Regions from separate parts of the Paenarthrobacter sp. NPDC018779 genome, predicted to be linked through region 2. Evidence: riboswitches for the same ligand, from Rfam matches in the RefSeq annotation. Region 2 holds a riboswitch; each other region holds the start of a gene.
The links. A riboswitch is a leader RNA that binds a small molecule or an ion and turns the genes downstream of it on or off. The one in region 2 is predicted to bind thiamine pyrophosphate.
Positions count from the first base shown of each region.

Region 1 (4,205 bases), on a different contig from region 2:
GGCGCCAGGAGGCCCGCCATCGTGAGCGCGAACGTTGACTTGCCCGCACCGTTCGGACCCGTGATGGTCAACGCTTGTCCGGCCCTGACCTGCGCGGTAACCCCGGCTTGGACAGGCACGGGTGGGATCCTCTTGAATCCCCGGCGACGGGGTTTTTCCCGGGACACAGCCAGGTCCTGTGCCGCCAGAAGCAACGGTGCCGGTCCCGTAGGGTCGGCCTTCCTGCCCCGGGTCCGCGGGACATAGCCGGGAACCCACACGCCGGCATCAATGAGCATGGTCCGTGCCTCGGAAAGCACGCGATCCGGCGGCCCGTCCAGGAGGACCCCACCGCCGGGTTGCAGGACCACAATCCTGTCCACCAGGTCCTTCCACACGGACACCCGGTGCTCCACCACCACCAGGGTTGCACCGGTCTTGTCCAGGCAGCGGCCAACGGCGTCGCGGACTTCCAGCACTCCCGCCGGGTCCAGGTTGGCTGTCGGCTCGTCCAGCAGGAGCAGCCCTGGCCGCATCGCCAGAATTCCGGCAAGCGCAAGGCGCTGCTTTTGCCCTCCGGAGAGTGCCGCCGTCGGGTGGTCCAGTGCCAGGCCGCCACCTGCAGCGGTACGCAACCCGACGTCGTCGAGCGCTTCATGGACGCGAGCCCAAATCTCTGCCCTCGGAACGGCGAGGTTCTCGGCACCAAACGCTACGTCGTCGCCCACGCGGGACAGGACCACCTGCGTTTCCGGGTCCTGCTGCATCAAACCGGCGCGGCCCCGCTGTTCGCGCGGCAGTGCGCCGTCGATCAGCAGTGAGCCTGTTTCATCCGAGTCGTCTTCCTCGTCGCCCAGCACCCCGGCAAGGGCGTGCAGGAGCGTCGATTTGCCGGCTCCGGAGGGACCCAGCAGGAGCACGCGCTCCCCGGGTTCGATCCGGAGGTCCAGTCCGTGGATGGCAGGGGCGGACCGCCCGGCGTGCCGCCATCCCCAGCCCTCGGCGGAGATGGCGGCAGGCTGGCCGCTGTTTGTGGCGGCCATCAGTTGAAGACGGGCTCCGACGCAGCCTTGCGGGACGCGAAAGCGCTCAGCACGCCAGTGGAAGCGAGTCCACGGGTAGCTACCCAAGACAACGCACCGGCAATGATCGCGCCGGACAGGGTGCAGAATGCGATGTACGCCAGCTTGTCCACGGCCTCGTAGGCGATGTTCCAGCCCCACGGGAGGAACGAGTCGTTGAGGCCGCAGAAGAGTCCAGCACCGGCACCCGCCAGGAGCGAGGTGGGCAGGTTGAACTTCTTGTAACGGAACGCAGCGAACACCAGCTCGGCGCCGAGGCCCTGCAGGATGCCGGAGATCAGCACCGTGGTGCCGTACTGCGAGCCCATGATGAGCTCGCCGGTGGCGGCCACAGCCTCGCAGAACAGCGCCGCACCCGGCTTGCGGATGATGAGCATGCCCAGCACTGCGGGGATCATCCAGCCGCCGGCGATCAGGCCGGTAAGGGGCGGGTAGGCCGCGTTCATGGGGATGGATACGATTGCGGCGCCCTGGGACCATGCCCAGAAAATCACGCCGCCGGCGATGGCGATCAACGCTGCCACCACAATGTCTACAACACGCCAGCTGTTACTGGTCTTCTTCACGCTTGCCGTGGTCATTTCTTTGCCTCCTGAGGTTACAGGAGGGGAAAGTGCTCCCCGGATACCCCGGCCGGCTCACGCCGCCCTGGTCCGGACACTCTGAGAAGCTCGACTCCCTTGCGCCGGTACTAACCGGATCAGGTTCGAGGGTCTGCGGCTGTCCGCACTCTCAGCGCCCTCGCGTCTCCTGCATCGCTGCAGGTTCGACGGCGGCGCTCCCCTGTCGTTATCAATCTGCCCTTATGGGCGTGGTTCAGTTTACACCTGAAGGGGTTTGCGGGGTCATGCGGCTGGTCATAAATCCGTTGCGGGGCCTGCTTTACGCGCCATTCCCCGACCTTAGGGCGCACAACAGGCCCCGCAACGTAGCTGAGACAATGGCTGCATGACGGAAACTCCCGGTCCAAGCCATCCTGACGCAGCCAAGCCAGTGGCCGAAGCCCGCCTTGCGGCCAGCGTGATCCTGCTGCGCGATACGCCTGCTGGGCTGGAGGCCTTCGTCCAGCACCGGGTGTCCACCATGGACTTCGCGGCGGGGATGGTGGTGTTCCCCGGTGGCCGCGTGGACGCCGCGGATTCCGCAGGATGGGACTACTCACCCGGGCTTCTGGAACGGCATGCCAAGGAGTGGCGACTGAGCTCAATCGCCGCAGCAGAACCCGATTCCCCCACGACCGGCGGACAGGCAGGCAAGAGCGCCGGCACCGTTCTCGCCGCCGCCATCCGCGAGGTCCAGGAGGAAGCCGGCCTCACGTTGGATCCGGCCGACCTGCGGCCGTGGGCCAACTGGATCACGCCGGTGGACATGCCCAAGCGGTTCGATACCTACTTTTACGTCGCCAAGCCTGCCCCGGACACCGCACCGCAACACCAGACCACCGAGGCCTGGCAGTCACTGTGGATGCCCGTTGACGGAATCCTGTCCGCGGAGGCCGAGGGCAAGCTGCAACTCATGCCGCCCACGTATTACCTGCTCAAGGAAATCTCCGGTTTCGATTCCGTTGATGCCATGTGGACCGCGGATCATAAGGTGGTTCCCGTACTGGCACCACCGGGCTCCCTGGCCGCCTTCCTCAAGGAGAGGGCGAGCCGGGGCTAAGCAGGATCCTCCGGGTTGTGAGGTTAGGCTGAAGGCATGAACTTCTTCCTCAAGCTTCTGGGCGCAGGCGTGAGCCTCGGCGCGGGTTTCCTTGGCACCAAGCTGGTCAACAAGGGATGGGAAAAAGCCACGGGCAACAAGCCGCCCAAAGGCAACGATGACATGGAAACGAGCCTCCGCTCAGCACTGACGTTCGCCCTCATCTCGGCGTTTGTCAGCACCCTCATCCAGGTCCTGGCCAGCCGGGGTACGCAGCGCGCAATCGCCCGCTTCGCCAAGTCCCAAGACATCGTCTAACACCAACGCGGGGTCACTTCCGGCCCATGGTGGACGTCGGGATGGGCCGGAAGTGACCCCGCGTTGGCCTAGTCCTCCGAGCGTCCTTCGGCTGCCCGCTGCACCACGGCTTCCAGTTCGTCCTTGGTGAGCAATTCGCGGTGCCCATGCTTGGTACGGTAGGCCGAACGCCCCACCATGTGGGCAGCAACGGGTGCCGTGAGCAACTGGAAGATCCAAGCCACCAGCAGCACGGGCCACACCCACCAGGTGCGCATCTGCAGGCCGATCGCGGCGAGCATGAGGAACAGGCCCAACACCTGCGGTTTGGTAGCCGCGTGCATGCGGCTCATGAGGTCCGGGAAGCGCAACAATCCAATGGCCGCACCCAGTGACATCAGGGCGCCCACCACCAGGAAGACTGCCGTGACGGCATCTACTACGAGGTCGACGCCGCTTGCATCAGGAGTCATTGGCCTGGCCCCTTCGCTCAGCCACAAACCGGGCCACGGTCACTGATCCGATAAATCCGATCACCGTCAGGGCAACCAGGAGCATGAGGTTGTTCAGGTGCCGGTTGACGGCCATATCCACGGCCAGCGCAGCGCCAAGAATAGCCAAGAGCACGTCGGACGCGAGCACGCGGTCCAGCAACGAAGGCCCGACGGCGATCCGGATGATCGCCCCTGCCGCGGCGAGGCTGAGGATCACAGCGGTAACTATGAGGACCAGTTCTTTCACAGTGATGCTCCTTCCATGCCGGTGGCTTCAGTCCGGAGGGCTGCCACTTCCTCGCGGGTGCCCATGATCCTGATCAGTCCGGCTTCGATGTCTTGCACTTCGTGCCGGATCTTCCGCACATCTTCCTCTCCGTAGATGTTGAGGGCGTGCAGGTAGAGCGTGGAGGTGGAGCGGTCCACTTCCACCACCAGCGAGCCCGGGATCAGGGATATGACGTGGCCGGTGGCCGTCACCATGAGGTCGGCATGGCTCCGCAGCGGAACAGCGACGACGGCGCTGCGCACCTTGGGTCCCTTGACCACGGCCAGGTAGAGGACCAGGAAGCTCGCTGCCACCACTTTGCCGAGGAACATGAAGGCGAAGGGAATGGCGCGGAGGATGTTGAAGCGGCCGCTCAGTTCAACGGGCGGCAGGTAGAACAGCTTGGCCACCACGATGGCGATGAGCGCGCCGAACAACAGATTG
Region 1 is NZ_JBIRZS010000018.1:51,566-55,770, forward strand. It holds gene ACH488_RS16820 (ABC transporter ATP-binding protein) at 1-1,022, opposite strand, end outside; gene ACH488_RS16825 (ECF transporter S component) at 1,022-1,642, opposite strand; TPP riboswitch at 1,721-1,856, opposite strand; gene ACH488_RS16830 (NUDIX hydrolase) at 2,010-2,723, shown strand; gene ACH488_RS16835 (DUF4235 domain-containing protein) at 2,760-3,020, shown strand; gene mnhG (monovalent cation/H(+) antiporter subunit G) at 3,089-3,472, opposite strand; gene ACH488_RS16845 (monovalent cation/H+ antiporter complex subunit F) at 3,462-3,740, opposite strand; gene ACH488_RS16850 (Na+/H+ antiporter subunit E) at 3,737-4,205, opposite strand, start outside.
Region 1: it holds a riboswitch for thiamine pyrophosphate, as region 2 does, so the genes downstream of both, ACH488_RS16825 (ECF transporter S component) here and thiO (glycine oxidase ThiO) in region 2, are expected to answer to the same signal.

Region 2 (4,205 bases):
AAGGGAACGTCGAGCAAATCCCGGGCGGGTAGTTGATGGTGTTCAACGGCCGCTCGTGCCTCCGCCAACGCTTCGCCGGGGTACTCCGCGGGCAGTTCCAGCTCGGTCCTGAGCGCGGCCAAGGACTCCGCGAGCTGGTCGGAAGAATCGTCGACGTTGGGCGCTATCCGATGATGTGACACGAAAGTCAGACTAGCCCGAATTCGACGGATAGTCTTGGAACATGGGCACCTCCACCGGCCGCAACGACTCCCCGGGACAGCTCGCCGCCGGGCTGCTGGGTGCCATGGCCTACGGGGAGTTATCCGCCTTTGGGCGGTTGTCCTCCGACTCCCGTATGGCACCGACGCTTCGCGAACGGGCCATGCTGGCCAAGATCGCTGTTGGCGCCTTCGGAAACTACGCCGTGATCAGTGGCCGGCTCACCGAAATGGGGAACGATCCAGAGGATGCCATGCTCCCGTTCCAGGGCTCCTTCGACCATTTCCACGAGCGGACCCCACCCGGTGACTGGTTCGAGTCGGTGACGAAGGCCTATGTCATAGACACCGTCTCGGCGGACTTTTACCGAACTGTCGCCGGGTTCCTCGATTCCGGGATCCAGCATTTCGTCCAGCAGGTCTGCTCGGCCGACCAGGCTACGGAGGCCCTGCGGATCCTGCTGCGCCGGGCACTGCGGGATGCCCCCCGGCTGGCTTCGCGGCTCTCGCTTTGGGGCCGCAGGATTGTGGGGGAGGCCCTCACCCAGGCCCAGCGGGTAGGCCTGGAGCACCCGGACCTTGGACCACTGCTGCGCGATGGACGCGGATCCCGTGCCGCAGTCCATCAGCTCACCGCCGAGCTGGCCGAACGGCACGGGCGCCGCATGACGGGGCTTGGGTTGACGGCCTAGGCCGCGTCGAGCGCCGCAAGCAGTGCCCGCGCGGCCGCCGTCGGGTCCGCCGCCTCGGTGATGGCGCGGACCACCACGATGCGGCTGGCGCCGGCGGCAACCACTTGCTCCACGTTTTCAAGGTCCACGCCGCCGATGGCGAACCAGGGCAGGTCCACCCCGGCTTGTTTTACGGCTTCCGCAGCATATGTGACCAGGTCCAGCCCCACAGCAGCGCGGCCCGGCTTTGTGGGCGTGGCCCAGAGGGGTCCTACGCAGAAGTAGTCCAGGCCACCCGTACCCCGGGAAGCAGCCACAGCCGCGTCCACCTGCTCAGGCGAGTGGGTGGAAAGGCCGATTGTTTCCCCGTCCGGGAGCAGCTCACGGGCCGCCCCCAAAGGGATGTCCTTTTGGCCGATGTGGAACACCGGAGCCCCGGAAATACGGGCAACATCGGCACGGTCGTTGACGGCCCAGAGGCGTCCGTGGCGGCTGGCAACCTTGTTCAGGACCTCCAGCAGTTCCAGTTCTTCGGCAGCCTCGAGCGTCTTGTCGCGGAGCTGGATGATATCCACTCCGCCCTCGAACGCGGCGTCCACAAAGTCTTCGAAATCGTCCTGCCGCCGGCGGGCGTCGGTGCACAAATACAGGCGGGCAGGGGAAAGGAGATCAGGCTGGGTCATGCAAACCAGAGTAGTTCCTCTAAACTGGGCACGTACTGCGGGAGCCGCGACGATCGACTTTATGACCGTCCGGCTGAGAGGGCTTCAGCGCCGACCGCTTGACCTGATCCGGCTAGTACCGGCGTAGGGAAGGGAATCCATGGCAGAAGCCATTCACGCAGATGTCGCCGTCATCGGGGGCGGCGTCATTGGACTCGGGATTGCGCATGAGGCGCGACGCGTGGGCCGTTCAGTGGTCCTTATCGACCCGGCACCGGCAAGCGGAGCAACGTTTGCCGCCGCCGGCATGCTGGCGCCCGTCAGCGAGCTCCACTACCAGGAGGAAGACCTCCTGGAACTCATGCTGGAATCGTCGCGGCGCTGGCCGGCTTTCGTGGACAGCCTCGCCGCGTCGAGGGAAGCGGCCGGATACCGCACGACGGCGACCCTCGCCGTGGGTGCCGACGCCGCCGACCGCCGTGCGCTCGCGGACCTCCGGGCAGTCCAGGTGGCTGCGGGACTCCAGGTGGAGCCACTCCTGCTGAGGGATGCCCGTGGGCGCGAGCCACTGTTGAGTCCCCAAATTTCCTGCGCGTTCCACATTCCGGCCGACCACCAGGTGGATCCGCGCAAGCTTGCAGCGTGCCTCCTGGCGGGTCTGGCTGCCCACCGTCCCGCCGACACCAGCTGGATCGAGGGGACCGAAGACGGGTTCCACGTTCGGGAACCGGCCGTCAGCCTGCTCTGGGCCGGAGGACGCGTAGGCGGCGTTGAACTCAGCGGCGGTGGGCGGGTCCTGGCCAAGGAAACTGTCCTTGCCAATGGCCTGGATGCTGCGACCATCAGCAGCCTCCCGGAGCAGCTCCATCTCCCGTTGCGGCCGGTCTACGGGGATATCCTCAGGCTGCGCGTCCCGGAGTCACTGCAACCCCTCGTCACCTCCACTGTCCGCGGAATGGTGAGGGGTGTGCCGGTCTATATCGTCCCCCGTGAGGACGGGACCGTGGTGATAGGGGCCACCCAGCGTGAAGACGGGTTGTCCAGCAGCTCCAACGCCGTCTCGGCCGGGGGCGTCTACCAGCTCCTGCGCGATGCCCAGGTCCTTGTCCCCGCCGTCGCCGAACTGGAGCTCCTCGAAACGACCGCCCGGGCAAGGCCGGGAACACCGGACAATGCCCCGCTGCTGGGACGCGTGGCGGGCGCCGGCGGAGAGGTCCAGGGCCTCATCGTCGCCACGGGCTTCTTCCGGCACGGAGTTCTCCTGACTCCCGCGGCCGCGGCAATCGTGGGCGGCTTGATAACGGGCTCGGCCGATCCCCGGTGGACGCGCTTCAGGCCGGACCGCTTTGGGCCGCCGGGAAGTGCACCCGCCATCCATACCTCGGCGCACACAAGACCATTCACCAAGGAATCAGCATGAACATCAAACTCAACGGGGCCCACCACTCAGTAGTGGACGGGGCCTCCGTCAGCACCCTGGTCACGTCCGTCACCGGCCGTGAACTGGACCACCGCGGACAGGCGGCCGACGGCGGCAAGCTGGGTGTCGCCGTCGCACGCAACTCCGAAGTAGTGCCGCGCAGCCAGTGGGCCGCAACGGACCTCGCTGAAGGCGATGAACTGGAACTCGTTACCGCCGTCCAAGGAGGCTGAACCATGACCACAACAAGCATCGAAACCCGGATCGACCCCTTGGTCATTGACGGTGTTGAACTGACCTCCCGCCTCATCATGGGAACGGGAGGCGCCCCCAGCCTCGAAGGCCTGGGAGCCGCACTCCTGGCCTCCGGGACGGAACTGACCACCGTGGCCATGCGGCGTTACTCTCCGGCAGAGGCCGGTTCGCTCTTCCAACTCCTGGTGGACAACAACATCCGGGTGCTGCCCAACACCGCAGGCTGCTTCACTGCCAAGGACGCGGTGCTGACCGCTGAACTGGCACGCGAGGCGTTGGAGACCGACTGGGTCAAGCTTGAGGTCATCGCTGACGAACACACCCTTCTTCCCGACGCGGTGGAACTCGTGGAGGCCACGGAACAATTGGTGAACCGGGGCTTCAAGGTGTTCGCCTACACCAACGACGATCCCGTGTTGGCCCTGCGCCTGGAGAACCTTGGCGCCACAGCCGTCATGCCGCTCGGCGCGCCGATCGGAACGGGCCTGGGTATCCTCAACCCGCACAATATCGAGGTCATCGTCTCCCGCGCTTCTGTCCCAGTGGTCCTGGACGCTGGTATCGGCACGGCCTCCGACGCGGCGCTTGCCATGGAGCTGGGGTGTGACGCTGTCCTCCTGGCCACCGCTGTGACCCGGGCCCAGAACCCGGCCCTGATGGGCGAGGCGTTCAAACACGCAGTCCTGTCCGGCCGGTTCGCCCGCCAGGCCGGACGGATTCCACGCCGGGAGCACGCCTTGGCGTCCTCAGCCATGGAGGGCCGCGCAGAGTTCCTCTGACCCTTAAACAGTCGTGGCCACCACCTTTTAGGGCGGTGGCCACAGCTGTTTAACGCCGGTGGTCAGGGACCTGCCTAGAGACGCAGGGCCTTGGTCAGGGCCGTGGTGTCCCGCGAAGTACGCGTACGGCCCAGGTAGACCACCGCGCCTGCGGCAGCTGCCGTACCCAGCACGATGGGCAGCACATAGGGAATCCACGTCAGCCCAGGCTGGTAGCC
Region 2 is NZ_JBIRZS010000002.1:166,976-171,180, forward strand. It holds gene ACH488_RS03135 (RNB domain-containing ribonuclease) at 1-182, opposite strand, end outside; gene ACH488_RS03140 (ferritin-like fold-containing protein) at 224-892, shown strand; gene thiE (thiamine phosphate synthase) at 889-1,554, opposite strand; TPP riboswitch at 1,582-1,701, shown strand; gene thiO (glycine oxidase ThiO) at 1,694-2,953, shown strand; gene thiS (sulfur carrier protein ThiS) at 2,950-3,186, shown strand; gene ACH488_RS03160 (thiazole synthase) at 3,190-3,987, shown strand; gene ACH488_RS03165 (hypothetical protein) at 4,062-4,205, opposite strand, start outside.

Region 3 (4,205 bases), on a different contig from region 2:
CTGTACATGTCCGCAATTGCGGCCTGGGCTTCGGCGGAACCGTATTCGTCCCGGATGTCCTGGCTGATGCGCATGGAGCAGAACTTGGGTCCGCACATGGAGCAGAAGTGTGCCGTCTTGGCCGGTTCGGCCGGAAGCGTCTCGTCGTGGAAGGATTCCGCGGTGACCGGGTCCAGGGACAGGGCGAACTGGTCCCGCCAACGGAATTCGAAGCGCGCTTTGGAGAGGGCGTCGTCGCGTTCGTTCGCACCGGGATGTCCCTTGGCGAGGTCTGCGGCATGGGCTGCGATCTTATACGTGATCACGCCTGTCTTGACGTCGTCCTTGTTGGGCAGGCCCAGGTGTTCCTTGGGGGTCACGTAGCACAGCATGGCCGTGCCGTAGCGGGCAATCTCCGTGGCTCCAATGGCCGAGGTGATGTGGTCGTAGCCGGGCGCGACGTCGGTCACGAGGGGTCCCAGGGTGTAGAAGGGGGCGCCCTTGCACAATTCCTGTTGCCGTTCCACGTTTTCCCGGACCAGGTGGAACGGGATGTGCCCCGGCCCTTCCACCATGACCTGGACGTCGTACTCCCATGCACGCTGTGTCAGTTCGGCCAAGGTGTCCAACTCGGCGAACTGCGCGGCATCGTTGGCGTCGGCGGTGGCGCCGGGACGCAGTCCGTCACCGAGCGAGAACGCGACATCGTACTTGGCGAAGATTTCGCACAGCTCATCGAAGTGGGTGTAGAGGAAGTTCTCCTCGTGGTGGGCCAGGCACCAGCCCGCCATGATGGAGCCGCCACGCGAAACGATTCCCGTCACCCGGTTGGCCGTCAGAGGAACGTAGCGAAGGAGGACCCCCGCGTGGATGGTCATGTAGTCCACCCCCTGCTCGCACTGCTCAATCACCGTGTCACGGAAGATCTCCCAGGTGAGTTTGTTGGCTTCGCCGTTGACTTTCTCCAGGGCCTGGTAAATGGGGACCGTGCCGATGGGCACGGGGGAGTTCCGGATGATCCACTCGCGCGTGGTGTGGATGTCGTCTCCCGTGGACAGGTCCATGACAGTGTCGGCACCCCACTGGGTGGCCCACTGCAGTTTGTCCACTTCCTCGGCAATGGAGCTGGTCACAGCCGAATTGCCGATGTTGGCGTTGATTTTCACCAGGAAAGCCTTGCCGATGATCATCGGCTCGGATTCGGGGTGGTTGATGTTGTTCGGGATGATAGCGCGGCCTGCGGCCACTTCGCTGCGGACCAACTCAACGTCGCAGTTTTCCCGCAGCGCCACAAAGCGCATTTCCGGGGTCACGATGCCCTGCTTGGCGTAGTGCATCTGCGTGACGGTCTTGCCTTCTTTGGCGCGGCGGGGCACCGGCTGGGCGCCCTTCCATTCCGCCGACGCCGCGCCTCGGCGCACAGCCGACTTGCCGTCGTCGAGCAGGTTCCGTTCACGGCCGCTGTAGCTTTCGGTGTCCCGGCGTTCCTCTATCCAGGGCTGCCGGAAAGGACGCAGGCCCACTACCGGATCGCTGCCCGGTCCGGCGGTGCGGTACACCTGCAGGGGATCGTTGGCCTGGCCGTTGGGCGATGGCTCCAGCGCAATTTCGGTCACCGGTACGCGGATGCCGTGGCGGGGATCTTCCAGCCACGCCAGCGAATGGGACTTCAGCGACTGCGTGACCGTCTCCTCTGTGGGAACAGACTGGTTTTGGGCAGGGCTGTGCTGTGTTTCTGTGGTGCTCAAGGATTACTCACTTCCTTCGCCGGCATTACCCGGACAGGTTCAACGGTCGCAGACTGCGTCAGTCCGATCTCAGCCCCTGCAGGGGCCCCCGTGTGGTCGTAGACGAAGCTACCACAGCTCTCCGGGTGGTCCCAGTCACAAGCCGCCCGGCAGGACGTGGCCGGCGGGGGAGCACTAGGCTTCTGCCATGGCCAACATCATTGAATTCAGCGGCCCCGTGCTGGTCGAGGCCCACCAAGAGCACCAGGGAATGTGGTCTGTGGACGGCCTGCTGACCTTTCAACGGCCGCAGGAAGCGCCGGACGTAGTGCTCGAAGGCTGGGTCCTTCCCGGCTTCGTGGACGCCCACTGCCACATTGGCCTCGGTCCGGGCGGAAGCGTGGACGAGAAAACCACCTTGGATCAGGCAGAAACAGACCGGAACGCCGGCACGCTGCTGATCAGGGACGCCGGCTCGCCCAGCAACACTCGCTGGGTCCAGCAGCGCGCGGACCTTCCACGGCTGATCCGGGCGGGGCGGCACATCGCGCGGAGCCGCCGCTACCTTCGAGGCCTGGGCCACGAGGTGGAGCCCGATGAGCTGGTGGAGACAGTGCGCAAGGAAGCCCGCGACGGTGACGGCTGGGTGAAACTGGTGGGCGACTGGATAGATCGTGGCGTCGGAGACCTCGCCCCGTCGTTTCCCGCCGCCGTGGTCAAGGACGCCATTGCCGCTGCCCACGACGAAGGCGCCCGCGTGACCGCGCACTGCTTCGCCGAAGACACAGTGGACCAGATGCTCGACGCCGGTATTGACTGCATCGAGCACGCCACCGGTCTCTTGCCGCGGCACATCCCCCGTTTGGTGGAGCAGCAGGTGCCCATCGTGCCCACGCTGATCAACATCGCAACGTTCCCGGACATCGCCGCCCAGGCCATGCCCAAGTTCCCGGACTATGCCCGGCACATGACTGCCCTGTGGGAGCGGCGCCGCGAACGCGTCCTTGAGGCTTTCGAAGCGGGAGTCGCCATCTATACGGGTACGGACGCCGGAAGCGTCATCAAACACGGCCGGATCGCGGACGAAATGCAGGAACTGCACGACGCCGGCCTGCCGCCTGCCGCTGTCCTCAACGCTGCCACTTGGGGTGCCCGGGCGTGGCTGGGAGCCGACGCCATCAGTGAAGGCGCGAGTGCCGACGTCGTGGTTTGCGGAGAAGACCCCCGGCACAACCTGGCGACCGTCAGCGAACTCAACCATGTTGTTCTGCGGGGTGCGGTCATCCGCTAGGAATAAATTGAAGCTTCAAGTAATTTAGACAGATAGAGCGAGCCGAAAAGCGGCCACCTTCATTACCAGGAGCATCACATGACCACCTCATCCACCCAGGACCTGCTGCCTGCCGAACTCACCATGGGCGCGGTGATGCTCAAGGTCGGCGACATGAAAGTCATGGGCGACTACTACCAGCGCGCCCTGGGCCTCCAGGTGGTGGCCGAGCAGGATGGCGGCCTGTACTTGGGCCGCCAAGGCAAGCCGGTGGTGCATTTGGCCCCGGCCGCCGGGCTCCAGGTCCCCGGTCGCGGCGAGGCGGGCCTGTTCCATACGGCCATCCTTTTCGATGACCAGCCGTCGCTTGCGGCAACCATCGCCACAGCTGCCCAGTACGAACCGCGGGCATTCGTTGGCAGCGCTGACCATTTGGTGAGCGAAGCGTTCTACTTCACCGACCCTGAGGGCAACGGCATTGAGCTCTACTATGACAAGCCGCGCGAGGTCTGGCAGTGGGACGGTAAGAACGTGGTGATGGACAACGTGGCGCTTCCGCCGCAGGCCTACCTCCAGCAGTACCTCAGTGAAGAGGCTGTGACGGGACAGGCCAAGGCCGGCGCGGGAATCGGGCATGTCCACTTGCAGGTGGGTGACGTGGCCACGGCGCAGAAGTTCTATGTGGATACCCTGGGCTTCGAGCGGACTGCCGGGTGGCATGGCCAGGCGCTGTTCGTTTCGGCGGGTGGGTACCACCACCACATGGCCATGAATGTGTGGAACAGCCGCGGCGCCGGGCCGCGCCGCGACACCCTGGGCCTCGGTGAAGTGCTGATCGAAGTCCCTGATGACGATGACGTGCGGGCGCTGGCTGACCGCCTCAAGGTCGCCGGGCTGCAGAGTCACCACACCGGGAAGGAACTGCGCTTCGAAGACCCTTGGCGGAACCAATTGCGGGTTGCCGTCCGCTAGGGGCGTGTCGCACCGGCCGGGTGTCTGCTGCACTAGGCTGGGCAGTGGCGGGGAACGGGCCTGCGGGTCCGTATCCGCGACTTGTCAGCACGACGGAATGAGAGTAGTTCCCATGGGCTTTGCCGAAATTTTTGTAGCCACCCACGACGAAGCACTGAAGCGGGCTGCGGCCCTTGAACGCGGCGCCGACGTTGCCGGGTCCGCCGTCCGGATCGATGGCATCACTGATTTCGAAGTTGAACAACTTGGCGATCTTG
Region 3 is NZ_JBIRZS010000021.1:16,575-20,779, reverse strand. It holds gene thiC (phosphomethylpyrimidine synthase ThiC) at 1-1,727, opposite strand, end outside; TPP riboswitch at 1,722-1,829, opposite strand; gene ACH488_RS17855 (amidohydrolase family protein) at 1,915-2,997, shown strand; gene ACH488_RS17850 (VOC family protein) at 3,076-3,948, shown strand; gene ACH488_RS17845 (hypothetical protein) at 4,061-4,205, shown strand, end outside.
Region 3: it holds a riboswitch for thiamine pyrophosphate, as region 2 does, so the genes downstream of both, thiC (phosphomethylpyrimidine synthase ThiC) here and thiO (glycine oxidase ThiO) in region 2, are expected to answer to the same signal.

Region 4 (4,205 bases), on a different contig from region 2:
GCCACGTCTATCTCCTCTGTTGCTGTAAACAGCGCGAATGCCATGTCCGGCGCGCACCGGGCGCCCCGAACGATTGTAATGCGGTTAAAAGAACGGTGGAGCGGGCCTTTTGGGCCCGCTCCACCGGTTCAGAACTTGTTGTTACTCTGCAGCTGCAGCAGCAACGATGTTCACTACGCGACGGCCGCGGCGAGTACCGAACTCAACCGCACCAGCCTGGAGTGCGAACAGGGTGTCGTCGCCACCGCGACCCACGCCTGCACCGGGGTGGAAGTGGGTTCCACGCTGGCGAACGATGATTTCGCCTGCGGAAACTACCTGGCCACCGAAACGCTTGACGCCGAGGCGCTGTGCGTTGGAGTCACGACCGTTGCGAGTGGAGCTCGCGCCTTTTTTGTGTGCCATGTGAAATGCCTGCCTCTAAATATGTGGGGAAACTGAAAATCTGAACTGCGTAAGGAAAGTTACGCGATGCTCGTGATCTTGATCTTGGTCAGTTCCTGACGGTGACCCTGGCGCTTCTTGTAGCCGGTCTTGTTCTTGAACTTCTGGATGACGATCTTGGGACCACGGAGGTCCTCCAGGATCTCGGCCGTGACCTTCACCTTGGCCAGGTCCGCAGCAGCGGAGGTGACCTTGTCGCCGTCAACCAGGAGCAAGGCGGGCAGCTCAAGCGTGCTGCCGGCTCCACCGGGGACGCGGTTCAGCGTTACGTAGTCTCCAACGGAAACCTTTTCTTGGCGGCCGCCTGCGCGGACAATCGCGTACACCACTTGGGTACTCACTTCTCTCGACGTTTCTTACTAAATTTGCGTGCGGAACTCGAACCGGAATCAGGCCTGGTTCACGCTGTGCCTCAACGCCGTGGACTCCAGATCGAAGCCCGCGAGTCATCCCGTGAATAATTCCAGGGGGCATAACCCAAGTGTTGGCGTAAGCACCGAAGATCAAGATTACGCTAATTCGACCCTCGGCTGCAAATGAGGCCGGGTCCGGAAGCCACCGCGTGACGCTAGTCACCAGTAGGAACGGACTTTCCCGGCACCGTGCCCATACAGCCTACAGGCTCCTGGACGCTTTACCGGGATTTCACCTCTTCGACGCGCGGGTGGTCCTTTAGGCGTACAACCGCGGGGCGTCGAAGAAGGCAGTCTCATGGCGGCACGAATGGGCGAAAGCCTCCACCATGGCAGCCCGGTCCTGGCTGGAAGCGACCACCGCGGCCGCGTCTGTGAAGCCAATGGCCTTGCGGGTGGCCTCGGCGAAGTCTTCATCGGCGTAGGTCTTCAACCAGTCCGCATACGCGTGCTCCGACGGGGACCCTGCCTTGACGTAATTCGCGTGGAGCTGGTGTCCCACCTCGGCGTAGAGCCAGTAGCAGGGCAGGATCGCCGCGAGCAGCACGCCGTAGCTTCCAGAGGCCGAGGCCGCCAGCAGGTGGTCCACATAGGCCTTGGTGACAGGACCGGTGTGGGTAGCGGCCTGCCTGGTGCTCAGCCAATTCCGGTGCAGTTCGGATTCGACCTCGAGGCAGAGCTGCGAGGACCTGGCCCAGAACAGCTGTTCTTCCTCGGTGGGAGCGAGGGCACCTGCGCGTGCCAGCACCCGCGAATAGCCGTTGAGGTAAAGGGCATCCTGCGCGAGGTAGTAGTTGAACTGGGGTTCTGGGAGGCTGCCAGACTCCAACCCGTGGATGAAGTCGAGGCCGTAGATGGCGTCCAGTTCAGGTGCCGCTTCCTCCCACAGGCGGGCGGCGAAAGCCCCCGGGCCTCCAGCCTGCTGTGCTTGGTGGAAGTGGTTGATGGGGCCGCTGCCATGGCCCACCTCCAGCACATCCGCCGTGGCCAGGGCCTGCAGGAGCCAGGGCTTGACCTCCCGCAGCGACGCTTCCCAGTCTCCCGTCCGCGCCTGGACCGTGGCCAGCGCCGAGGACAATGAGCAGCCCGTTCCGTGGCTGTTCTTCGTCTCCACCCGTGGCCCTGCCACCGAGACAAAGTCCTGCCGCAGCAGCCCGTTCGTGTTGACGAGCGCATCGGGGCACTCGGCTCCTGCCAAGTGTCCGCCCTTCACCAGCACGGTGTTTCCGCATTCGGCAGCGAGCCGCTTGCCCTGTTCGAGGGCGGTGGACCAGTCCGTCGCCTCCGGCTCCCCCAGCAACATGGCCAGTTCAGGAATGTTGGGGGTGATGAGGTCGGCCAGCGGCAAAAGTTCGCGCAGTGCGGCTTCGGCGGATTCCCGGAGGAGTCGGTCACCACTGGTAGCTACCATTACCGGATCAAGGACCACGACGGCGGGACGCACCTTCTCGAGCCAGCCACGCACCTCGCCGATCACTTCGGCGTCGCCCAGCATCCCGATCTTGACGGCGTCGATGGTTACATCGCTGCTGATCGCCTCAAGCTGCTGCCGCAGGAAGTCCACGGGCGGGACATGGACGGCAGTAACACCCAGGGTGTTTTGCGCCGTGAGCGCCGTGACCACTGCCATCCCGTAGCCACCGTGGGCGGCAATGCTTTTCAGGTCTGCCTGGATTCCTGCGCCGCCGGAGGGGTCGGAACCGGCGATGCTGAGGACACGCGGGTATTGCCGGCCGGTGCGGGCCACGGCGTAGACGGCTGAATTCAACGATGAAGTCATGAGGGACATCCCTTCGCCGGTGCTAACCGGACAGGTTCAACGGGTCTGGATCTCAGCCCGGCCCAACGCCTGGCACCCCGTGTCAGTGACCAAGCCTAACGGACCGAGGGTCCGGCAGTAGCTACTGCCGGACCCTCGGTCCGTTACATGACGTTGGCAATGCCTAGAGTTCCGAGGCCGGAACCCCCACGCCGAGGATAATCGGCTCAGAAGCAGCGGACTCCTTCTTGGCCTGCTCCTGCGGCGCCTTGGCTTCATGGGCCGCTCCCCCACCGGTGGAAGCGGACACCTCGTGGTGCTCCACCGTGGTCTCGTTGGCAGCACCCTGCGCCCGGCTGGCGCTGCGGTTCCGGCGACCACGCCGACCGCGGGCACGGCTGGACGGATCGCTTTCCTCCGCAGCAGCCTGCCGGGACGGGACAGTTTCCGCCGGAGCAGCATCAGGGGCGGCCGGCTCATCCTGGCTTTCGACAGTCACAGGACCCCCACCCAGGTGGGAGAAAGCCTCGGCCAACAGGTCCAAAGTCATGGCAGGCTTCTCCGAAGCCGGCTCCTCGTGGTGTTCCACGAAGGGCAAGGCAACCTCTTCACCACCGAACCGGAGCACCGGCGTGGCACGCGGGGTGCCCTCGGCGCCGCTTGAATCCGGCACCTCGTCAGCGTGCTCCGCTCCAGCCCCGGTTGCGGCGGCGGCTGCGGCACGTGCTTCCTCCTCGGCCCGGTGAACCTCGTCATCGTGCAGGTGGGCAGCGTGCGCTGCAGCGGCAATCGTGGCCAGGGCAGCCCTGGTGGCCTGCGCTTTGGCCTGCCGGGCGGGGTCCACCGGCTCGGGCACCGGCGTCGAAGGCGCGGGAGAGGCAGCGGCGTGGACCGGCGTCGGGCTCTCTGCCGGCTGCCCCCCGCCCTTGCCGCGGCGGCGCTTCCGCTCAGTCCGGGTGGAAGGCTGCTGCTGGGTGTCGGCGTGCGGCCGGTGCTGCTCGGCGGCAACGACGTTGGCACGCCGATGCTCCACGGGCTCGTCGTGGGTCACCACACCGCGTCCGGCACAGTGCTCACACTGCTCGCCAAAGACCTCCAGCAGGCCCGTGCCCATGCGCTTGCGCGTCATCTGCACCAGGCCGAGCGATGTCACTTCGGCCACCTGATGCTTGGTACGGTCCCGGCCCAGGCATTCCACGAGGCGGCGCAGCACCAGGTCGCGGTTGGATTCGAGCACCATGTCGATGAAGTCGATGACGATGATGCCACCGATATCGCGCAGGCGCAGCTGGCGGACAACCTCCTCTGCGGCCTCAAGGTTGTTCTTGGTGACGGTCTCCTCGAGGTTTCCACCGCTGCCGGTGAACTTCCCGGTATTGACGTCCACCACGGTCATGGCCTCGGTACGGTCGATCACCAGGGATCCGCCCGACGGCAGGAAGACCTTGCGTTCCAGGGCCTTGTGGATCTGCTCGTCGATGCGCCAAGCCGAGAAAATGTCCTGGTCCTTGGTCCACTTTTCGAGCCGGCCCACCAGGTCCGGCGCCACATAGGTGACGTAAGCCTCAATGGTGTCCCAGGCATCGTCA
Region 4 is NZ_JBIRZS010000001.1:61,491-65,695, reverse strand. It holds gene obgE (GTPase ObgE) at 1-5, opposite strand, end outside; gene rpmA (50S ribosomal protein L27) at 142-405, opposite strand; gene rplU (50S ribosomal protein L21) at 465-773, opposite strand; gene thiD (bifunctional hydroxymethylpyrimidine kinase/phosphomethylpyrimidine kinase) at 1,117-2,637, opposite strand; TPP riboswitch at 2,629-2,727, opposite strand; gene ACH488_RS00325 (Rne/Rng family ribonuclease) at 2,801-4,205, opposite strand, start outside.
Region 4: it holds a riboswitch for thiamine pyrophosphate, as region 2 does, so the genes downstream of both, thiD (bifunctional hydroxymethylpyrimidine kinase/phosphomethylpyrimidine kinase) here and thiO (glycine oxidase ThiO) in region 2, are expected to answer to the same signal.